4 regions of the Clostridium sp. Marseille-Q7071 genome follow, and region 2 is predicted to be linked to each of the others. Evidence: a T-box and tRNA genes for the amino acid it is inferred to sense, from the RefSeq annotation. Region 2 holds a T-box; the other regions hold tRNA genes.
What was found. The T-box of region 2 lies ahead of ileS (isoleucine--tRNA ligase). A T-box ahead of a tRNA ligase gene usually reads a tRNA of that ligase, here a tRNA-Ile.

Region 1: it has a tRNA-Ile gene. The T-box ahead of ileS (isoleucine--tRNA ligase) is inferred to sense a tRNA for this amino acid. The anticodon was not compared.
Region 3: it has a tRNA-Ile gene. The T-box ahead of ileS (isoleucine--tRNA ligase) is inferred to sense a tRNA for this amino acid. The anticodon was not compared.
Region 4: it has a tRNA-Ile gene. The T-box ahead of ileS (isoleucine--tRNA ligase) is inferred to sense a tRNA for this amino acid. The anticodon was not compared.

What each region holds. Positions count from the first base shown of each region.
Region 1 is NZ_CBCOPR010000001.1:3,430,075-3,434,864, reverse strand. It holds gene ACWPW7_RS16290 (serine hydrolase) at 1-193, shown strand, start outside; rRNA gene ACWPW7_RS16285 (16S ribosomal RNA) at 732-2,243, shown strand; tRNA gene ACWPW7_RS16280 (tRNA-Ala) at 2,329-2,404, shown strand; tRNA gene ACWPW7_RS16275 (tRNA-Ile) at 2,411-2,487, shown strand; rRNA gene ACWPW7_RS16270 (23S ribosomal RNA) at 2,925-4,790, shown strand, end outside.
Region 2 is NZ_CBCOPR010000001.1:371,866-376,655, forward strand. It holds gene ileS (isoleucine--tRNA ligase) at 1-1,707, opposite strand, end outside; T-box leader at 1,850-2,068, opposite strand; gene ACWPW7_RS01665 (MBL fold metallo-hydrolase) at 2,483-3,118, shown strand; gene ACWPW7_RS01670 (UDP-N-acetylmuramoyl-L-alanyl-D-glutamate--2,6-diaminopimelate ligase) at 3,575-4,790, shown strand, end outside.
Region 3 is NZ_CBCOPR010000001.1:1,018,311-1,023,100, forward strand. It holds rRNA gene ACWPW7_RS04770 (23S ribosomal RNA) at 1-1,254, shown strand, start outside; rRNA gene rrf (5S ribosomal RNA) at 1,558-1,675, shown strand; tRNA gene ACWPW7_RS04780 (tRNA-Ile) at 1,710-1,786, shown strand; tRNA gene ACWPW7_RS04785 (tRNA-Ala) at 1,792-1,867, shown strand; partial or broken gene ACWPW7_RS04790 (IS3 family transposase) at 2,082-3,418, shown strand; gene gap (type I glyceraldehyde-3-phosphate dehydrogenase) at 3,967-4,790, shown strand, end outside.
Region 4 is NZ_CBCOPR010000001.1:578,702-583,491, forward strand. It holds gene ACWPW7_RS02665 (IS3 family transposase) at 238-1,179, opposite strand; gene ACWPW7_RS02670 (transposase) at 1,181-1,477, opposite strand; gene hutG (formimidoylglutamase) at 1,723-2,739, opposite strand; gene ACWPW7_RS02680 (hypothetical protein) at 2,826-3,284, shown strand; tRNA gene ACWPW7_RS02685 (tRNA-Ala) at 3,334-3,409, opposite strand; tRNA gene ACWPW7_RS02690 (tRNA-Ile) at 3,415-3,491, opposite strand; rRNA gene rrf (5S ribosomal RNA) at 3,524-3,641, opposite strand; rRNA gene ACWPW7_RS02700 (23S ribosomal RNA) at 3,854-4,790, opposite strand, start outside.

The sequences.
Region 1 (4,790 bases), 3.1 Mb from region 2:
TGAATTACAATCGACTACAGCAAATAAAATAGAAACTTTAAAATGTGTAGAGAATGACACTGCATTATTAAACTTATCAAAAGGAAATTTTGTTTTTACAGTTATGTCTAGCAATTTACCTAGTAATGTTTATGGTTTAACTACTATATCAAGAATAGGTAAAATGATGTTTAATATGGTTGATAAGGATTAGAATTAATATAATAAAAAATTATAACCCATCTTAAGCAATTATTGAAAATTAAATTATATAGGAATAAATCAAAAGTATTTTTATAAACATATAATAAAAAAGCAAAATAGTATATTAAAATATCAACAACCTAATCTGGTGTATCAATGTAAGAAATATAAAGAAATATAAAGAAAAAATGAAAAAAAACAATTTATTTGTTGCTAAATATAGCAATATATTAACAAAGATGTATATTTATTTGGTAGAATAGTTTTTGTCGCTAGGGAGCACATGAGACAGTCTTAGTGATAAATTAAAACTTTTTAAATACAGTAAATTTAACTGATAAATAAATTTACTGTTGACAAGAAAGTAAAATGTTGATAAAATAGTAAGAGTCGTCAGGTGATGACGGTAAAAATTACTAAATAATTTGGTCTTTGAAAATTAAACAGAGAAATAGGTAAAACCAGTTAATTCATTGAGTTTCGAAAGAAACTTAAAATGACTATTAATAGTCAGCAAACTTTACTTGAGCAATCAAGATACAAACTTTTAAATTGAGAGTTTGATCCTGGCTCAGGACGAACGCTGGCGGCGTGCCTAACACATGCAAGTCGAGCGATGAAGCTCCTTCGGGAGTGGATTAGCGGCGGACGGGTGAGTAACACGTGGGTAACCTGCCTCATAGAGGGGAATAGCCTCCCGAAAGGGAGATTAATACCGCATAACGTATGAAGGTCGCATGACTTTTATACCAAAGGAGCAATCCGCTATGAGATGGACCCGCGGCGCATTAGCTAGTTGGTGAGGTAAAGGCTCACCAAGGCGACGATGCGTAGCCGACCTGAGAGGGTGATCGGCCACATTGGAACTGAGACACGGTCCAGACTCCTACGGGAGGCAGCAGTGGGGAATATTGCGCAATGGGGGAAACCCTGACGCAGCAACGCCGCGTGAATGAAGAAGGCCTTAGGGTTGTAAAGTTCTGTCATATGGGAAGATAATGACGGTACCATATGAGGAAGCCACGGCTAACTACGTGCCAGCAGCCGCGGTAATACGTAGGTGGCAAGCGTTGTCCGGATTTACTGGGCGTAAAGGATGCGTAGGCGGACATTTAAGTCAGATGTGAAATACCCGAGCTCAACTTGGGTGCTGCATTTGAAACTGGGTGTCTAGAGTGCAGGAGAGGAAAGCGGAATTCCTAGTGTAGCGGTGAAATGCGTAGAGATTAGGAAGAACACCAGTGGCGAAGGCGGCTTTCTGGACTGTAACTGACGCTGAGGCATGAAAGCGTGGGGAGCAAACAGGATTAGATACCCTGGTAGTCCACGCCGTAAACGATGAATACTAGGTGTAGGAGGTATCGACCCCTTCTGTGCCGCAGTTAACACAATAAGTATTCCGCCTGGGGAGTACGATCGCAAGATTAAAACTCAAAGGAATTGACGGGGGCCCGCACAAGCAGCGGAGCATGTGGTTTAATTCGAAGCAACGCGAAGAACCTTACCTAGACTTGACATCCCCTGAATTACCTGTAATGAGGGAAGCCCTTCGGGGCAGGGAGACAGGTGGTGCATGGTTGTCGTCAGCTCGTGTCGTGAGATGTTGGGTTAAGTCCCGCAACGAGCGCAACCCTTATCATTAGTTGCTACCATTAAGTTGAGCACTCTAGTGAGACTGCCCGGGTTAACCGGGAGGAAGGTGGGGATGACGTCAAATCATCATGCCCCTTATGTCTAGGGCTACACACGTGCTACAATGGTTGGTACAACAAGATGCAAGACCGCGAGGTGGAGCTAAACTTAAAAAACCAATCCCAGTTCGGATTGTAGGCTGAAACTCGCCTACATGAAGCCGGAGTTGCTAGTAATCGCGAATCAGCATGTCGCGGTGAATACGTTCCCGGGCCTTGTACACACCGCCCGTCACACCATGAGAGCTGGTAACACCCGAAGTCCGTGAGGTAACCGTAAGGAGCCAGCGGCCGAAGGTGGGATTAGTGATTGGGGTGAAGTCGTAACAAGGTAGCCGTAGGAGAACCTGCGGCTGGATCACCTCCTTTCTAGGGAGTCGACGTAGTTGGTAACTCTTCTACGAACACTGGTACTATCTCTGTTTAATTTTGAAAGACCAAAAGTCTTTAATATGGGGGTATAGCTCAGTTGGGAGAGCACCTGCCTTGCACGCAGGGGGTCAAGAGTTCGAATCTCTTTATCTCCACCACATTGTGGGTCTATAGCTCAGCTGGTTAGAGCGCACGCCTGATAAGCGTGAGGTCGATGGTTCGAGTCCATTTAGACCCACCATTAATTTAAAATTGTTCTTTGAAAATTGCACAGTGAAAATATTTGTTTAAATATCCTTTTAAATTAAAAGATAAATAAACAATTTCGTCAAGACAAACGAAAATAAGTTTAAAAACTAAAGTTTTTGAACTCTATTTATGCGAATTTGTATAGGACACTTTTGTAAAGTTAATAAAATTTTTTATTACTTTATAAAAAACAATAGAAACGAGTAGTACAAGGAAACGAATGAACGAGGGGCAGAGCTTACTTAGGTAAGTGAGCACCACAGTGATTGAAGTTGACGCAGTAATACGAAGTTTATATTGCTTTTGAAAAAGTTGATAGAAACGAGCAATACTAGGAAGCGAATGACGAGGAGCGGAGTTTACTTATGTAAATGAGCACCACAGCGAGCGAAGCTGACGACGTAGTACGAAGTTTATATCAAGTTTTTAGGTCAAGCTACAAAGGGCGCAGGGTGAATGCCTTGGCACTAGGAGCCGAAGAAGGACGCGATAAGCTGCGATAAGCTTTGGGTAGACGCAAATAGTCTGTGATCCAAAGATTTCCGAATGGGGGAACCCACATGGCTACGCCATGTACTATATGCTGAATACATAGGTATATAGAGGTAAACCCGGGGAACTGAAACATCTAAGTACCCGGAGGAAGAGAAAGAAAAATCGATTTCCTAAGTAGCGGCGAGCGAAAGGGAAAGAGCCCAAACCTAAGCCTTTGGCTTGGGGGTTGAGGACAGAACATAAAAGAGGTGGCTATTGTAACTGAAGATAGCTGGAAAGCTACTCCGTAGAAGGTAATAGACCTGTAAGTGAAACGAGAAGACCTTAAGTTCTGATCCAGAGTACCACGAGACACGTGAAACCTTGTGGGAAGCAGGGAGGACCACCTCCCAAGGCTAAATACTACCTAGTGACCGATAGTGGAGAAGTACCGTGAGGGAAAGGTGAAAAGAACCCCGGGAGGGGAGTGAAATAGAACCTGAAACCCTGTGCCTACAACCGATCGAAGCACTTTATATGTGTGACGATGTGCTTTTTGTAGAACGAGCCAACGAGTTACGATATGTAGCGAGGTTAAGTACTTAAGGTACGGAGCCGAAGGGAAACCGAGTCTGAATAGGGCGCAAAGTTGCATGTCGTAGACCCGAAACCGGGTGACCTATCCATGGCCAGGTTGAAGCGAGAGTAAAATCTCGTGGAGGACCGAACCACGTTGGTGTTGAAAAACCATGGGATGAGCTGTGGATAGCGGAGAAATTCCAATCGAACTCGGAGATAGCTGGTTCTCCTCGAAATAGCTTTAGGGCTAGCGTCGATTAATTAAGTAATGGAGGTAGAGCACTGAATAGGCTAGGGGGCATATCGCTTACCGAACCTTATCAAACTCCGAATGCCATATACTTGTATTTCGGCAGTCAGACTGCGAATGATAAGATCCGTAGTCAAAAGGGAAACAGCCCAGACCATCAGCTAAGGTCCCAAAGTGTAAGTTAAGTGGTAAAGGATGTGGGATTTCTAAGACAACTAGGATGTTGGCTTAGAAGCAGCCACTCATTCAAAGAGTGCGTAATAGCTCACTAGTCAAGAGATCCTGCGCCGAAGATGTCCGGGGCTAAAACTTACCACCGAAGCTATGGGTGTACACTATGTGTACGCGGTAGAGGAGCTTTCTGCATTGGCTGAAGTCGTACCGAAAGGAGCGGTGGACGATGCAGAAGTGAGAATGTTGGCATAAGTAGCGAGAGACAGGTGAGAATCCTGTCGGTCGAAAACCTAAGGTTTCCTGAGGAAGGCTCGTCCGCTCAGGGTTAGTCGGGACCTAAGCCGAGGCCGAAAGGCGTAGGTGATGGACAACAGGTTGATATTCCTGTACCACTAGCAGACGTTATTACAAATGGGGTGACGCAGGAGGATAAGATGTGCTAGCTATTGGATGCTAGTCTAAGCGTTTAGGTATGTAGGATAGGCAAATCCACCTACATTAGCTGAGGCGTGATGGGGAAACCCTTTAAGGGTGAAGTATCTGATTCCACGCTGCCAAGAAAAGCCTCTATGGAGGAAGTTAGTGCCCGTACCGCAAACCGACACAGGTAGGTGAGGAGAGAATCCTAAGACCATCGGAAGAATTGCTGTTAAGGAACTCGGCAAATTGACCCCGTAACTTCGGGAGAAGGGGTGCCTACGCAAGTAGGCCGCAGAGAATAGGCCCAAGCAACTGTTTAGCAAAAACACAGGTCTCTGCTAAAGCGAAAGCTGATGTATAGGGGCTGACGCCTGCCCGGTGCTGGAAGGTTAAGGGGA
Region 2 (4,790 bases):
TCTCTCAAAAACAGTTGTTGATATAGCAAGTAATGTATAGAACCATCCTCTTGTTTGGTCAACTGCCTCTGATATAAATTGTGCTGGGAAATTAGACTCAAATATTTGTTTATTTTCAAATGGATAATGATATTGAGCAAATGGCATTGAACCTGAATCAAACCAACAGTCAATAACTTCTTCTACTCTCGTCATTTCTTTAGCACATTTTGGACAATTTAAATGTACGTTATCTATATATGGCTTATGAAGCTCTATTCCTTCTGGTACATTTATTCCCTTTTCATGAAGTTCGCTAACACTTCCTATCATTTCTCTGTGACCACATTCACATTCCCAAATTGGAAGTGGAGTTCCCCAGTATCTATTTCTTGAAATACCCCAGTCAATAACATTCTCTAAGAATTTTCCCATTCTTCCTGTTTTTACGTTATCTGGCATCCAATTAATTTTATTATTATTCTCTAATAATTGATCTCTAACAGAAGACATTCTTACAAACCAACTCTCTCTTGGATAGTAAAGAAGTGGTGTATCACATCTCCAACAATGTGGATATGAGTGTAGGAATTTTTCTCCTTTATAAAGAATATTGTTCTCTTTTAAGTAAGCAACAATCTTCTCATCTGCTTTTTTAACAAAGATACCAGCCCAAGGAGTTACCTTTTCAACAAATTTTCCTTCTGCATCAACCAAGTTTATCATTGGAAGATTGTAACGCTTACCTGTTTGGTTATCCTCATCCCCATATGCAGGTGCTGTATGAACTATACCTGTACCATCTGTTAATGTTACATAATCTGCATGAACTATATAGAATGCTTTTTCTTCTGGAGTTTCAAATTTAAACATTTGCTCATATTCTTTTCCAAGTAGAGCTTCTCCTTTGAATTCCGCAACGATTTCATATTCTCCCTCAAGTTTATTTAAAAGTGTTCTTGAAAGTATTATATTTTCTTCATTGTGCAGTACTTCTACATAATCATATTTTTTATTTACTGCTAATGCTACGTTACTTGGTAATGTCCAAGGAGTTGTTGTCCAAACTAATACATATTTATTCTCATCTTTTAGTTTGAATTTAACATATACGGAGCTATCCTTAACATCCTTATATCCTTGTGCAACCTCATGAGATGAAAGTGTAGTTCCACATCTTGGACAATATGGCATTATCTTATGACCTTTATAAATTAAGTCTTTATCCCACATTTGTTTTAATGCCCACCAAACTGATTCAATGTAATCATTGTGGAAAGTTACATATGGATCATCCATATCTACCCAATAAGCTAATCTTTCAGACATTTGTCTCCACATTTCAACATATGTAAATACACTTTCCTTACATTGTTTAACGAACTCTTCCACACCATACTTTTCTATTTCTGGTTTACCTGAGATTCCAAGCTTCTTTTCTATTTCAAGTTCTACAGGAAGACCATGGGTATCCCATCCTGCTTTTCTTAAAACCTTGTAGCCCTTCATTACCTTATATCTTGGAATTATGTCTTTCATTACTCTTGTTATAACGTGTCCTATATGAGGCTTACCATTTGCTGTTGGAGGACCATCATAAAATGTAAAATATTCACCATCTTCATTTGAATCAAAATTCTTTTGAATTACGTTTTTTTCTTCCCAAAGTTTTAATACATCTAATTCAATATCCATAAAACTCTTTGAAGAATCAATTTTCTTATACATAATAAATCTCCTTCCTAATATTTAATCTATATTTTATTGTAATCTATACTAACGATAATAAGATTAATCCTCATTATTATCATTAACACAATATATACTTCCTATAATGAAATATATTTTAAAAAATAAAAAACTCCGTCCTAAATAGGACGAAGTGAACTTCGCTATACCACCTATGGTAATATCATAAACTCAAACACTAACATGTTCTATCCTTTAACGCAGAAATACGGACAAACTTACTAAAATTCAGTCTTCAGCTCCTAGGTGATTTTCCCTTAACCATCACTATGAGGTTTCACCAAATCCTCACTCTCTGTAAGTTACTTGTTAAAGTACTTTTCCTAATCTTAGCCTTTTAAAATTTTCTAAATTAATTTTATATCAATTATAGTACAGTAAATTTTTATTGTCAATTTATTTCTATCCTTTTTTTATCTTAAATATTCAAGATATTTAAGATAAAAAATTAAACTCTATCTAGTATTTTTACATATTACATTTATTAGGATATATTAGAAAGAATTTTTTAAAGTATATTATTTAAAATAATGCTAATAATTAAATGAAATATAGTTTAATTTTCAACAAAATTAATCTTAAATTACAACTTTAGTTAAATTTTTAGATTAATATAGCAAAACTTTTTATTTATAAACTTAAAAATCTTTTACCTAAATATTTATAATAATTCCAATTATTTATATCCTATACTATAATTAAGATAAATTTAACAAGGAAATGTAAAATAAATAATTTATAAGGAGAGATGAAAATGAAATTAACTTGGCTTGGCCATGCTTCTTTTTTACTTGAGGATAGTGATGGTAGAAAACTTCTTACAGACCCTTTCGACGAAACTGTAGGATACACTGTTTTTAAAGGTAGAGTTGATGTAATTACCATAAGTCATGATCACTTTGATCACAATTACATTAAGATAATTGGTAATGAAGCTAAAATCATAGATAAAGTAGGCTTTTTTAATGAATGTGATATCCCTATTAGAGGAATACCATCTTTCCATGATGAAGTTAAAGGAGCAAAACGTGGAGAAAATATAATTTTCATAATTGAAATGGATGGATATAAAATTTGCCATCTAGGAGATTTAGGTCATTTATTAACAGCTCAAGACTTAGATATGATTGGTGATGTAGATATACTCCTCATTCCTGTAGGTGGAAACTATACCATAAGCGGCAGTGAAGCTGCTAATATCGCAAACTCAATTCAAAGTAAGATAACTATACCTATGCATTATAAAACTCCTCGCTTAACTTTTCCACTAGATGGAGTTGAAACTTTCTTAACTCACATGAAAAGCGGAGAAAGAATTAATAGTAACTCCATAATAATTGAAGATATATTAGATGAAGATAAAAATAAGGTGCTAATACTTACAACATAAAATTACAACTATAATATAGTCATTACATTAAAGCTTAATCCTTATACAAATATGCTTACTTGCTAAAATATTTTTAAATTACAATTACAAAAACTTATCTATTATACAATTCACAACTTAAAATAATGCATAATGTCAGTTCACAATTATGAACTGAGCATTATGCATTCAATAGCACTAATTAAAATACTAAAAAATAGCGTTTATTCTGATATATACAATAAAGTTAACATGAATATATCTATATAAAGTATTTATATGATAGCTGATAATTATAGAAGCAATATGATTTCTATAATTATATAATAATGTTATAAATTTTTAACTTCTTTAATTTTATTATTTATTATAATGTATTGGAGATAAGTTATTTTATTAAAGCCAAGTTTTCCATAAATAAATTTATATAATATATAATTACAACATAATAATATGTAAATAAAAGAAGGTGAGAGTATGATATTAAAGAATATCTTGATAGGAGTAGAGTACTTACTAATTCAAGGAACGTTAGACATATCTATAAATGAATTAAAATATGACTCTAGAAAGATAACTTCTAATGACGTGTTTATATGTATAAACGGAACATTAGATGATGGTAATAAATACATAGATGATGCTGTACTAAAAGGAGCAACTGCTATAATAACCAATAAAAATATTAAAATTGCTCCCCATATTACAGTAATTAAAGTAGATGATACAAGAGAAGCCCTTGCTATTATGTCATCTAATTACTATGGTAATCCTAAAAATTATATTAAGATAATAGGAATAACCGGTACTAACGGAAAAACTACTACTAGTTACATGATAAGAAATATCTTAAAAAATGCAGGATTTAAAACAGCATTAATAGGTACTATATGTAATTATATAGGTGATAAAAAAATTGAAACAGATAAAACAACACCTGAATCTTTAGAACTTCATAAACTTTTAAGAGAAATGGTAGACAATAATATTACTCACTGCATTATGGAAATCTCCTCTCACTCCTTAGCTTTAAAGAGAACATACGGAATTACTTTTGAACATGGGGTATTTACTAATATAACTCATGATCATTTAGATTTTCATGGAAATTTTTATAACTACTATCACTCTAAAAAAATTCTATTTATAAATTCTAAGAATTCAATTATAAATATAGATAATGAGTATGGTAAATCACTTTTAATTGAATTTAAAAATCGTTACACTTACTCACTTAAAAATAACGGTTCAATAAGCGCTAAAATATTATATTCTTCCTTAGAAGGTTCCTCATTTTATCTTAATTATAAAGAGAATTCTTTACCTATTAATTTAAGAATAGCAGGATTATATAATATTCATAATGCTTTAGCTGCTTCTATGGTAGGAATTCTGGAAGGTGTAAGCTTAGATTTAATAAAATTTTCTCTTGAAAATCTTCCTATAATTGAAGGTAGATTTCAATATGTATGTGAGGAATATCCTATTGATTATAAAATAATAATAGATTTTGCCCATTCTCCTGATGCTATAGAAAAAATATTAAATACAGTAAAGTCTTATACCGATGGAAGAATAATAACTGTATTTGGATGTGTAGGCAATGGTGATAGAGATAAACGCCCTATTATGGGACAAATTGCTACTGGTTTAAGTGATTACGTTATAATTACTACAGACAACCCTAAAAATG
Region 3 (4,790 bases), 650 kb from region 2:
AGGTAGGTGAGGAGAGAATCCTAAGACCATCGGAAGAATTGCTGTTAAGGAACTCGGCAAATTGACCCCGTAACTTCGGGAGAAGGGGTGCCTACGCAAGTAGGCCGCAGAGAATAGGCCCAAGCAACTGTTTAGCAAAAACACAGGTCTCTGCTAAAGCGAAAGCTGATGTATAGGGGCTGACGCCTGCCCGGTGCTGGAAGGTTAAGGGGATTGCTTAGTGCAAACGAAGGCATGAACTTAAGCCCCAGTAAACGGCGGCCGTAACTATAACGGTCCTAAGGTAGCGAAATTCCTTGTCGGGTAAGTTCCGACCCGCACGAATGGCGTAATGATTTGGGCACTGTCTCAACAGCAAATCCGGCGAAATTGTAGTGCAAGTGAAGATGCTTGCTACCCGCGATTGGACGGAAAGACCCCGTAGAGCTTTACTGCAATTTAGCATTGAGTTTCGGTACTATCTGTACAGGATAGGTGGGAGACTTGGAAGCAAGGGCGTCAGCCTTTGTGGAGTCATCCTTGGGATACCACCCTGATAGTACTGGAATTCTAACCGGAGGCCTTGAATCAGGTCACGGGACATTGTTAGGTGGGCAGTTTGACTGGGGCGGTCGCCTCCAAAAAAGTAACGGAGGCGCCCAAAGGTTCCCTCAGAACGGTCGGAAATCGTTCGAAGAGTGCAAAGGCAGAAGGGAGCCTGACTGCGACACAGACAAGTGGAGCAGGGACGAAAGTCGGGCTTAGTGATCCGGTGGTTCCTCGTGGGAGGGCCATCGCTCAACGGATAAAAGCTACCTCGGGGATAACAGGCTGATCTCCCCCAAGAGTCCACATCGACGGGGAGGTTTGGCACCTCGATGTCGGCTCGTCGCATCCTGGGGCTGAAGTAGGTCCCAAGGGTTGGGCTGTTCGCCCATTAAAGCGGCACGCGAGCTGGGTTCAGAACGTCGTGAGACAGTTCGGTCCCTATCCGTCGCGGGCGTAGGAAATTTGAAGGGAGCTGTCCTTAGTACGAGAGGACCGGGATGGACAGACCTCTGGTGCACCAGTTGTCACGCCAGTGGCACAGCTGGGTAGCTATGTCTGGAAGGGATAAACGCTGAAAGCATCTAAGCGTGAAGCCCCCCCTAAGATGAGATTTCCCATAACATAAGTTAGTAAGACTCCTGGAAGAACACCAGGTTGATAGGTGAGAGGTGTAAGCATGGCAACATGTTCAGCTGACTCATACTAATAAGTCGAGGGCTTGACCTAATTAATTTCACTGTGCAATTTTCAGAGAATAATTTCTTTGAAGTTTATATGAATTTTAAAATTTGATAGAAACGAGTAATACAAGGAAACAAAGGAGCGAGGAGCAGAGTTTACTAAAGTAAATGAGCACCAGAGCGACTGAAGTTGACGAAGTAATACGAAGCTTATATGAAATTTTCAAAAAATTAATAGAAACGAGCAGTATAAGGAAGTGAAGAAGCGAGGAGTGGAGTTTACTAAAGTAAATGAACGCCGCAGCGACTGAAACTGACAAAATAATGCGAAGTTTATAGGAATTTTTTATCTGGTGATGATGGTCCTAAGGGTAACACCCCTTTCCATTCCGAACAGGCAGGTTAAGCCTTAGGACGCCGAGAGTACTGCACGGGAGACTGTGTGGGAGGGTAGGTTGTTGCCAGGTAGTGCTAACTAAGTTTTACTTAGCTTAGCAATATGGATCTTTAGCTCAGTTGGTTAGAGCAACCGGCTCATAACCGGTAGGTCCGGGGTTCGAGTCCCTGAAGGTCCACCATATTTGGGGGTATAGCTCAGTTGGGAGAGCACCTGCCTTGCACGCAGGGGGTCAAGAGTTCGAATCTCTTTATCTCCACCATAAAAGCAATCCAAAAGGATTGCTTTTTTTTGTATAAAAGAATACCACAGGTTATACCTGTGGTTCTAAAAAGCTTTTAGCTATGAGTATAAAAAAAACTCCTCCTTTTTTAAAAGTTTAAAATGTACCCTATAGAGTAGATAATTTAAAAAAAGTCTACCCTATAGGGTTTTTTCATGTATAATTTTTAAAAAAGCAAGTGAGGAGTTAGTTTATGAGTATTAAGTTATTTAATAATGAAGAAATTGATATATTATCTAAAAATAAATATGTAAAAAAAGTAAGCAACAAGGCAATTACCTATACTGATGAGTTTAAAAGTATTTTTATAACTAAAAATGAAGCTGGAAAATTCCCAAGAGAAATATTCGAAGAATGTGGTTTTAATGTAGATATTTTAGGAATAGAAAGAGTAAGATCATGTGGAAAAAGATGGCGTGCTGCACACGCAACTGGCGGAGTCATGGTATTACAAGATACAAGAAAGTATAATACTGGAAGACCAACTGAAAAAGAATTATCTTTAGAAGAAAAATATAGATGTCTTGAAGCTAAAAATAAATTACTACAAGCAGAAAATGAATTACTAAAAAAGTTAGATATGTTAGAAAATAGGATGTTAAAAAAGAAGTAAATTTGGCATCAGAAGATAAGTTTTTGTTAATTAGATCCACTATTAAGAAATATAAACTTAAAAATATGATAAGTCATTTGTGCGAGCTATCAGGAGTATCTAGATCTGGTTATTATAAATATTTTTCAAATAAATCAGAAGAACTTAGAGCTAACAGAAATGCTAATGATGAGCTTGCTAAATACTATATTTTAAAAGCATTTACTTTCAAGAAGCGTAAAAAAGGTGCAAGACAAATTAAAATGGTATTGGAAAATGAATTTGGTGTTGTATATAACTTAAAACGTATTAGAAGGATAATGAAAAAGTACAGTATTTTTTGCCCTATTAGAAAAGCTAATCCTTATAGAAGGATGATGAAGGCTACAAAAGAACATACTGTTATGCCAAATTTATTGAATCGTAAATTTAAGCAAAATACTCCAGGAAAAGTTTTATTAACAGACATTACTTACTTAACTTATAAAAATAGAAAGAGGGCATATTTATCAACTATTAAAGATTCCTCAACAAACGAAATATTAGCATATAATGTCTCCGACAGTCTTTCACTTGAAATTGCGATAGATACTATAACAAAACTTAGCTTAAATAAATCAGTTAAACTTCACAGCGAAGCATTTATTCATTCGGATCAAGGGGTCCATTATACAAGTCCTAAATTTCAGAAACTAGTAAAAGAAATCGAATTAAAATAGTCAATGTCAAGGCGTGGCAATTGTTGGGACAATGCTCCGCAGGAGTCTTTCTTTGGACATTTTAAAGATGAGGTTGATTTTAAAAACTTAGAAACTTTAGAAAAGTTAACAGATGAAATTGATAATTATATGGATCATTATAACAATCATAGATATCAGTGGAACTTAAAAAAGATGACTCCTGTTCAATACAGAAATCATCTTATTAATGCTGCATAGTCTTTTTTTAAATGTCCTTTACAAAGAGTACACTTTAGTTATTTCTATAGTTTTATCTTGATATTTCATATAAGTTGTAAGCTTTACTTATTTATTTTTTATCCTCGTATATATAATTTTGGAATTCATTCTATTTAATATATTTATTATAAGACTTTGATTTTCTGAATGGAATGATTACTCATGTTTTTATAACAAAATTAGCATATTTTTAAATCTTTCTCTCTCAGATTAACCTATCTTATAAATTGTCTTCATATTTTAATAAAAATATTCAAATACATATAAAAATCTTTGAAATTTGCGTGATCAACTAAAAGTAACATCTAATATATAAACTTTGAATTAAGGCAATAGAATATCATATTTAGTCAAATATATTGACATATATCCTTAAATGTGCTATATATAGTATAGCACATATGATTACATATTGAAAAAAAAGTGAAAAAGTATAACACATAAATGAATTAATAAATATAATAGTATTATAGATTTTTAAAAAGTATGATATAATTTAAGTTTATATTTTATAGGGGGACTAAATAATGACTGTAAAAGTTGCTATGAATGGTTTTGGAAGAATAGGAAGAGCTGTTTTAAGAATTGCTCAAGAAAATCTAATGGATGGCGTTGAATTAGTTGCTATAAATGCTAAAGCGGAAAGTGAGACACTAGCACATTTATTTAAGTATGATTCTTGTTATGGTAAATTCAATGGAACTATTGAAGTTGATGGCGAAGATAAAATAGTAGTTAACGGAAAAGAAATTAAGATACTTAGAGAATGTGATCCAGCTAAATTACCATGGAAAGAGCTTGGAGTAGATATAGTTATTGAATCTACAGGTATATTTAACAGTAGGGAAGGTGCTATAAAGCATATAGAAGCAGGAGCTAAGAAGGTTATAATAACAGCACCAGGTAAAAACGAAGATGCAACCATTGTTATGGGAGTTAATGAAAATGATTATAATGCAGAAAAGCATCATATAATCTCAAATGCATCTTGTACAACTAATTGTTTAGCACCATTTGCTAAAGTATTAAATGATAAGTTTGGAATAGTTAAGGGATTAATGACTACAATACATTCTTATACAAATGACCAAAGAATATTAGATAAAACGCATAAAGATTTAAGAAGAGCAAGAGCAGCAGGAGAATCTATAATTCCAACAACTACAGGAGCAGCTAAGGCAGTTGCCAAAGTTCTTCCAGAATTAAATGGAAAACTAAATGGTTTTGCAGTAAGAATACCTACGCCTAATGTATCCTTAACAGATTTGGTATGTGAATTAAAAACAAAAGTTACTGCAGAAGAAGTAAATGCAGCACTTAAAGAAGCTTCAGAAGGTAGTATGAAAGGAAT
Region 4 (4,790 bases), 210 kb from region 2:
TCTTAAATTTAATCTCTCTAAAAATGATCAATCGTTATTAGCATTATTAACCAGACTCAATTCTCCATTATCAGTGGAGAATTGACAATTATTGTTTAAATTAGTTTTATCAAACCAACCAATTTCTTTAACAGATTTATAATAAAAGTGACTTCATCACTTTTAAAAAAATAAATTCAAAACTTCTCGTGAGAGAAGTATCCATAATTGTCGGATTAGTACCCCTCAAATGGGACACTATATGCTAATTACTAGCTCATTCTTAAAGTTACAATTTTTTAGATTATAGAACTCATCAGGAGTTCTATAATCTATTGATGAATGAACTCGTATCGTATTATATCCATATACATATTTATCAATGATGGCTTCCGCCTCTTCTAAACTATTAAATATCTTACCAGCTAGGCACTCATCTTGAAGATATCTATGATATGACTCTATATGTGCATTATAGTTTGGGCTATGTACTGGGATCCTTTCATGAATCGTCTTTTCTTTTATACATAACTTTTCAAAGCCATGAGCTATAAACTGTGAACCATTGTCTGTACGGACAGTAAGTCCGTCGGCAGCATCTTTGATACCTCTGTTGTACAATGCCGTAAGCAATACTTCTTGTGCTGCCTCAGCATTAGCAGAAAGTGATAGCTTACATGCTATAATACTTCTATCAAAAACATCAATAATTGAAGCTAAATAGGCAACTTCACGTGTACCAGCAATATAGACATACTTCGTATCCATCTCCCAAAGTTGATTAGACTGTTTAACTAAGTGATTTTTGCAAATACGTTTATACCTAGTAACTGGTTCTTTAGATTTTTGTATCATCCCTAATACTGTCATTAACCTATGCACCTTTTTCTTGTTTATCCTTAAGCAATACTTTCGCTTAAGAACTGCCGTAACCTTCTTGTAGCCATAGTGTCGTCCATAGTCACAGGACTTTATTTCCATAATATACTTTTGTATCATTAAGTCACTTATTTTTACATTATCAATATTGTAGCTAAATCCAGGAATAATTCCTTCTTTCTTTTTAACTACTATATTTTCATGCTTTTTACTTTGTTTCCTTCGATAGTATGTAGACTTATTCAGTCCAAGTATTCTAAGAATACTTGATACTGGTGCTCCACATGCTATCCATTCCTCTGCATATTCATAATAATCTATTTCATTTTCTTTTTTTTAACAAATCTCTCAATACTGCTATTTCTAGGTCTTTCTGTTTATTTTCTTCAACAAGTTTTTTATACTCTTTCTTATAATTCACAATTATATTTTCTTCTTTAGGTTCCTTTGGTTTCAATGTTTGTTGATATCTCCTATAATTCCCTTTCCACGTTGAAAGCAATTTAGGATTAATATCATATTTTGTAGCAACTAAAGCATTGCTTCCATACTCTAATGCCTCCTTAACAATTGCAACTCGTTCTTCTTCTGTAAATTTTCTTGTAAATTTTATGCTCATAGTTCTCCCCCTTAATCTTACTTTTTATTGTATGGTCATTTGAACGAAGTGTCCAACATCTTGAGGGGTACTATATGAGTTGTCCATTGTCAATCGTCAATTCTCAATTATATAAATATAAGCTAAAATAATTTGTTAACACAAATTTATGGGTATATAGGTTAAACTTATGAGTGGTGCATCTATATATGTCTATTATATACAAATATATTCAAAGAACAAAATTTAAAACTATATTCTTTATCTTAATAGCTATATTCTAAGTTATATTGCTTACAAATAGTATTTACTAGAGCAAATATTATTACTGCTGCAGTATTTGAAGTTATATTATCTTTATCAAATCTTGGAGCTACTTCACATATATCAAAGTTCATAACCTTTCCTGACTTCAATATATGTTTTAAGACTTGAATTACCATTTCAGGATCTAATCCAACAGTTTGAATTGCACTAACACCTGGAGCAAAAGCTGCTGAAAATACATCAGAACAAATGGTTACATATATGTAATCTTGTTTTTTTATAAAATCTTTTAAGACTTTAATAAGTGCCCATCCATCACTAGATACTATGTCTTTTGCAAGGGCATATTTAACCCCTAATTTATTAGCAGTTTTAAAAAGCTCAATTGTATTACTATGTTCTTGAACACCAACACAGAAATAGGAAAAATCCATATCATTATTTTTACAGATATCTGATATTTGCCTAAACATAGTTCCAGAGCTTCCTTCCTTATCATAAGGTCGTAAATCAAAGTGAGCATCAAAATTTATTATGCCAATCTTTGGTTTATCACATATAGTTTGTACATTATTAAAGAGCCCTCTAAAGTTCGCTAAAGCAGTTTCATGTCCGCCGCCTAATACAATTGGGAATATATTTAAACTAAGAAGTCTAGCTACAGATTTAGATAAAAGTTCTTGTGCTTCACTCAAACTTAATCCTTCTGCAACTATGTCACCTACATCAAATATATTTACACATTCATAAAAGTTGCAAGGGAAGTTTGCCATTTGAGTTCTTATGGATATTGGACCATTTATTGCACCAACTCTGCCTTTATTTAATTTTATACCTATATCACAACAAAAACCTAATATGCCAAAGCTTAAGCTTTCTACAGGCTTTATATTTTCATCCCATAAATTTAATGGTTTAACATGTTGGTGCCATCTAAAAGCATCGTAGTTGGAAGTACTGTCCACTCTTCCACTCCAAATGCTCTCATCCATTGGTATATAATTTTTACTACACATAAATTCATCTCCCATTATAATTTTGTAACTATATAAAAAGTAACTCATATTATAGCATTGAAAGCATTAATTAAAAAGGGGAAAATATGTCAATTTTTATATCAATGCCTTATGATCAAGTATCTCAAGGCGTTTTAAAGATTTTATCCCAATTTAGTACTGATCTACGATCAGCTAATGAAATGATAAATACACTATTAACTAATGATAAACTTAATGTTGATAATAACTTTTTAAACTTCGTATCAAATTTCGAGCAAGGTAAATATTATCAATTTAGAAGTGAAGGATACATGGAGGCTTTAGTTCACACAAAGGCTTACAATGAAATGAACTTATGTTATTGGATTAATAATCTACAAACTCCTGCTAATAATTACTTTACAGAAGCTTTTAGTTCATTACATAGAGTTAGTCGTTCATTCTTATCTGATGATGACTTTAGGGATTTAATAATTGAAACAGGTGCACTAAAGCAAATACAGATGAAATTAATAGAAACAATAAGAATGTATAATTTAAATTGTAGCCAATCTAGATTTTAAAATTAATTTATTCTAAAAATAAAAAAAGCAATCCTTCTGGATTGCTTTTTGGTGGAGATAAAGAGATTCGAACTCTTGACCCCCTGCGTGCAAGGCAGGTGCTCTCCCAACTGAGCTATACCCCCAAATATGGTGGACCTTCAGGGACTCGAACCCCGGACCTACCGGTTATGAGCCGGTTGCTCTAACCAACTGAGCTAAAGATCCATAGTGTTAACTAAATTTTCTTAGTTAACACTACCTGGCAACAACCTACCCTCCCACACAGTCTCCCGTGCAGTACTCTCGGCGTCCTAAGGCTTAACCTGCCTGTTCGGAATGGAAAGGGGTGTTACCCTTAGGACCATCATCACCAGATTTAAAATTACTATAAACTTCGCATTACTTCGTCAGCTTCAGTCACTCCGGGGTTCCTTTGCTTCCTTGTACTACTCGTTTCTATTAATTTTTTTAAAGGTCATTCATTAACCTTACTTTGTTATTATAATTTATTAAGTTATCTTTGTCAATAACTTTTTTTATAAATTTTCAAAGAGATTATTCTCTGAAAATTGCACAGTGAAATCAATTAGGTCAAGCCCTCGACTTATTAGTATGAGTCAGCTGAACATGTTGCCATGCTTACACCTCTCACCTATCAACCTGGTGTTCTTCCAGGAGTCTTACTAACTTATGTTATGGGAAATCTCATCTTAGGGGGGGCTTCACGCTTAGATGCTTTCAGCGTTTATCCCTTCCAGACATAGCTACCCAGCTGTGCCACTGGCGTGACAACTGGTGCACCAGAGGTCTGTCCATCCCGGTCCTCTCGTACTAAGGACAGCTCCCTTCAAATTTCCTACGCCCGCGACGGATAGGGACCGAACTGTCTCACGACGTTCTGAACCCAGCTCGCGTGCCGCTTTAATGGGCGAACAGCCCAACCCTTGGGACCTACTTCAGCCCCAGGATGCGACGAGCCGACATCGAGGTGCCAAACCTCCCCGTCGATGTGGACTCTTGGGGGAGATCAGCCTGTTATCCCCGAGGTAGCTTTTATCCGTTGAGCGATGGCCCTCCCACGAGGAACCACCGGATCACTAAGCCCGACTTTCGTCCCTGCTCCACTTGTCTGTGTCGCAGTCAGGCTCCCTTCTGCCTTTGCACTCTTCGAACGATTTCCGACCGTTCTGAGGGAACCTTTGGGCGCCTCCGTTACTTTTTTGGAGGCGACCGCCCCAGTCAAACTGCCCACCTAACAATGTCCCGTGACCTGATTCAAGGCCTCCGGTTAGAATTCCAGTACTATCAGGGTGGTATCCCAAGGATGACTCCACAAAGGCTGACGCCCTTGCTTCCAAGTCTCCCACCTATCCTGTACAGATAGTACCGAAACTCAATGCTAAATTGCAGTAAAGCTCTACGGGGTCTTTCCGTCCAATCGCGGGTAGCAAGCATCTTCACTTGCACTACAATTTCGCCGGATTTGCTGTTGAGACAGTGCCCAAATCATTACGCCATTCGTGC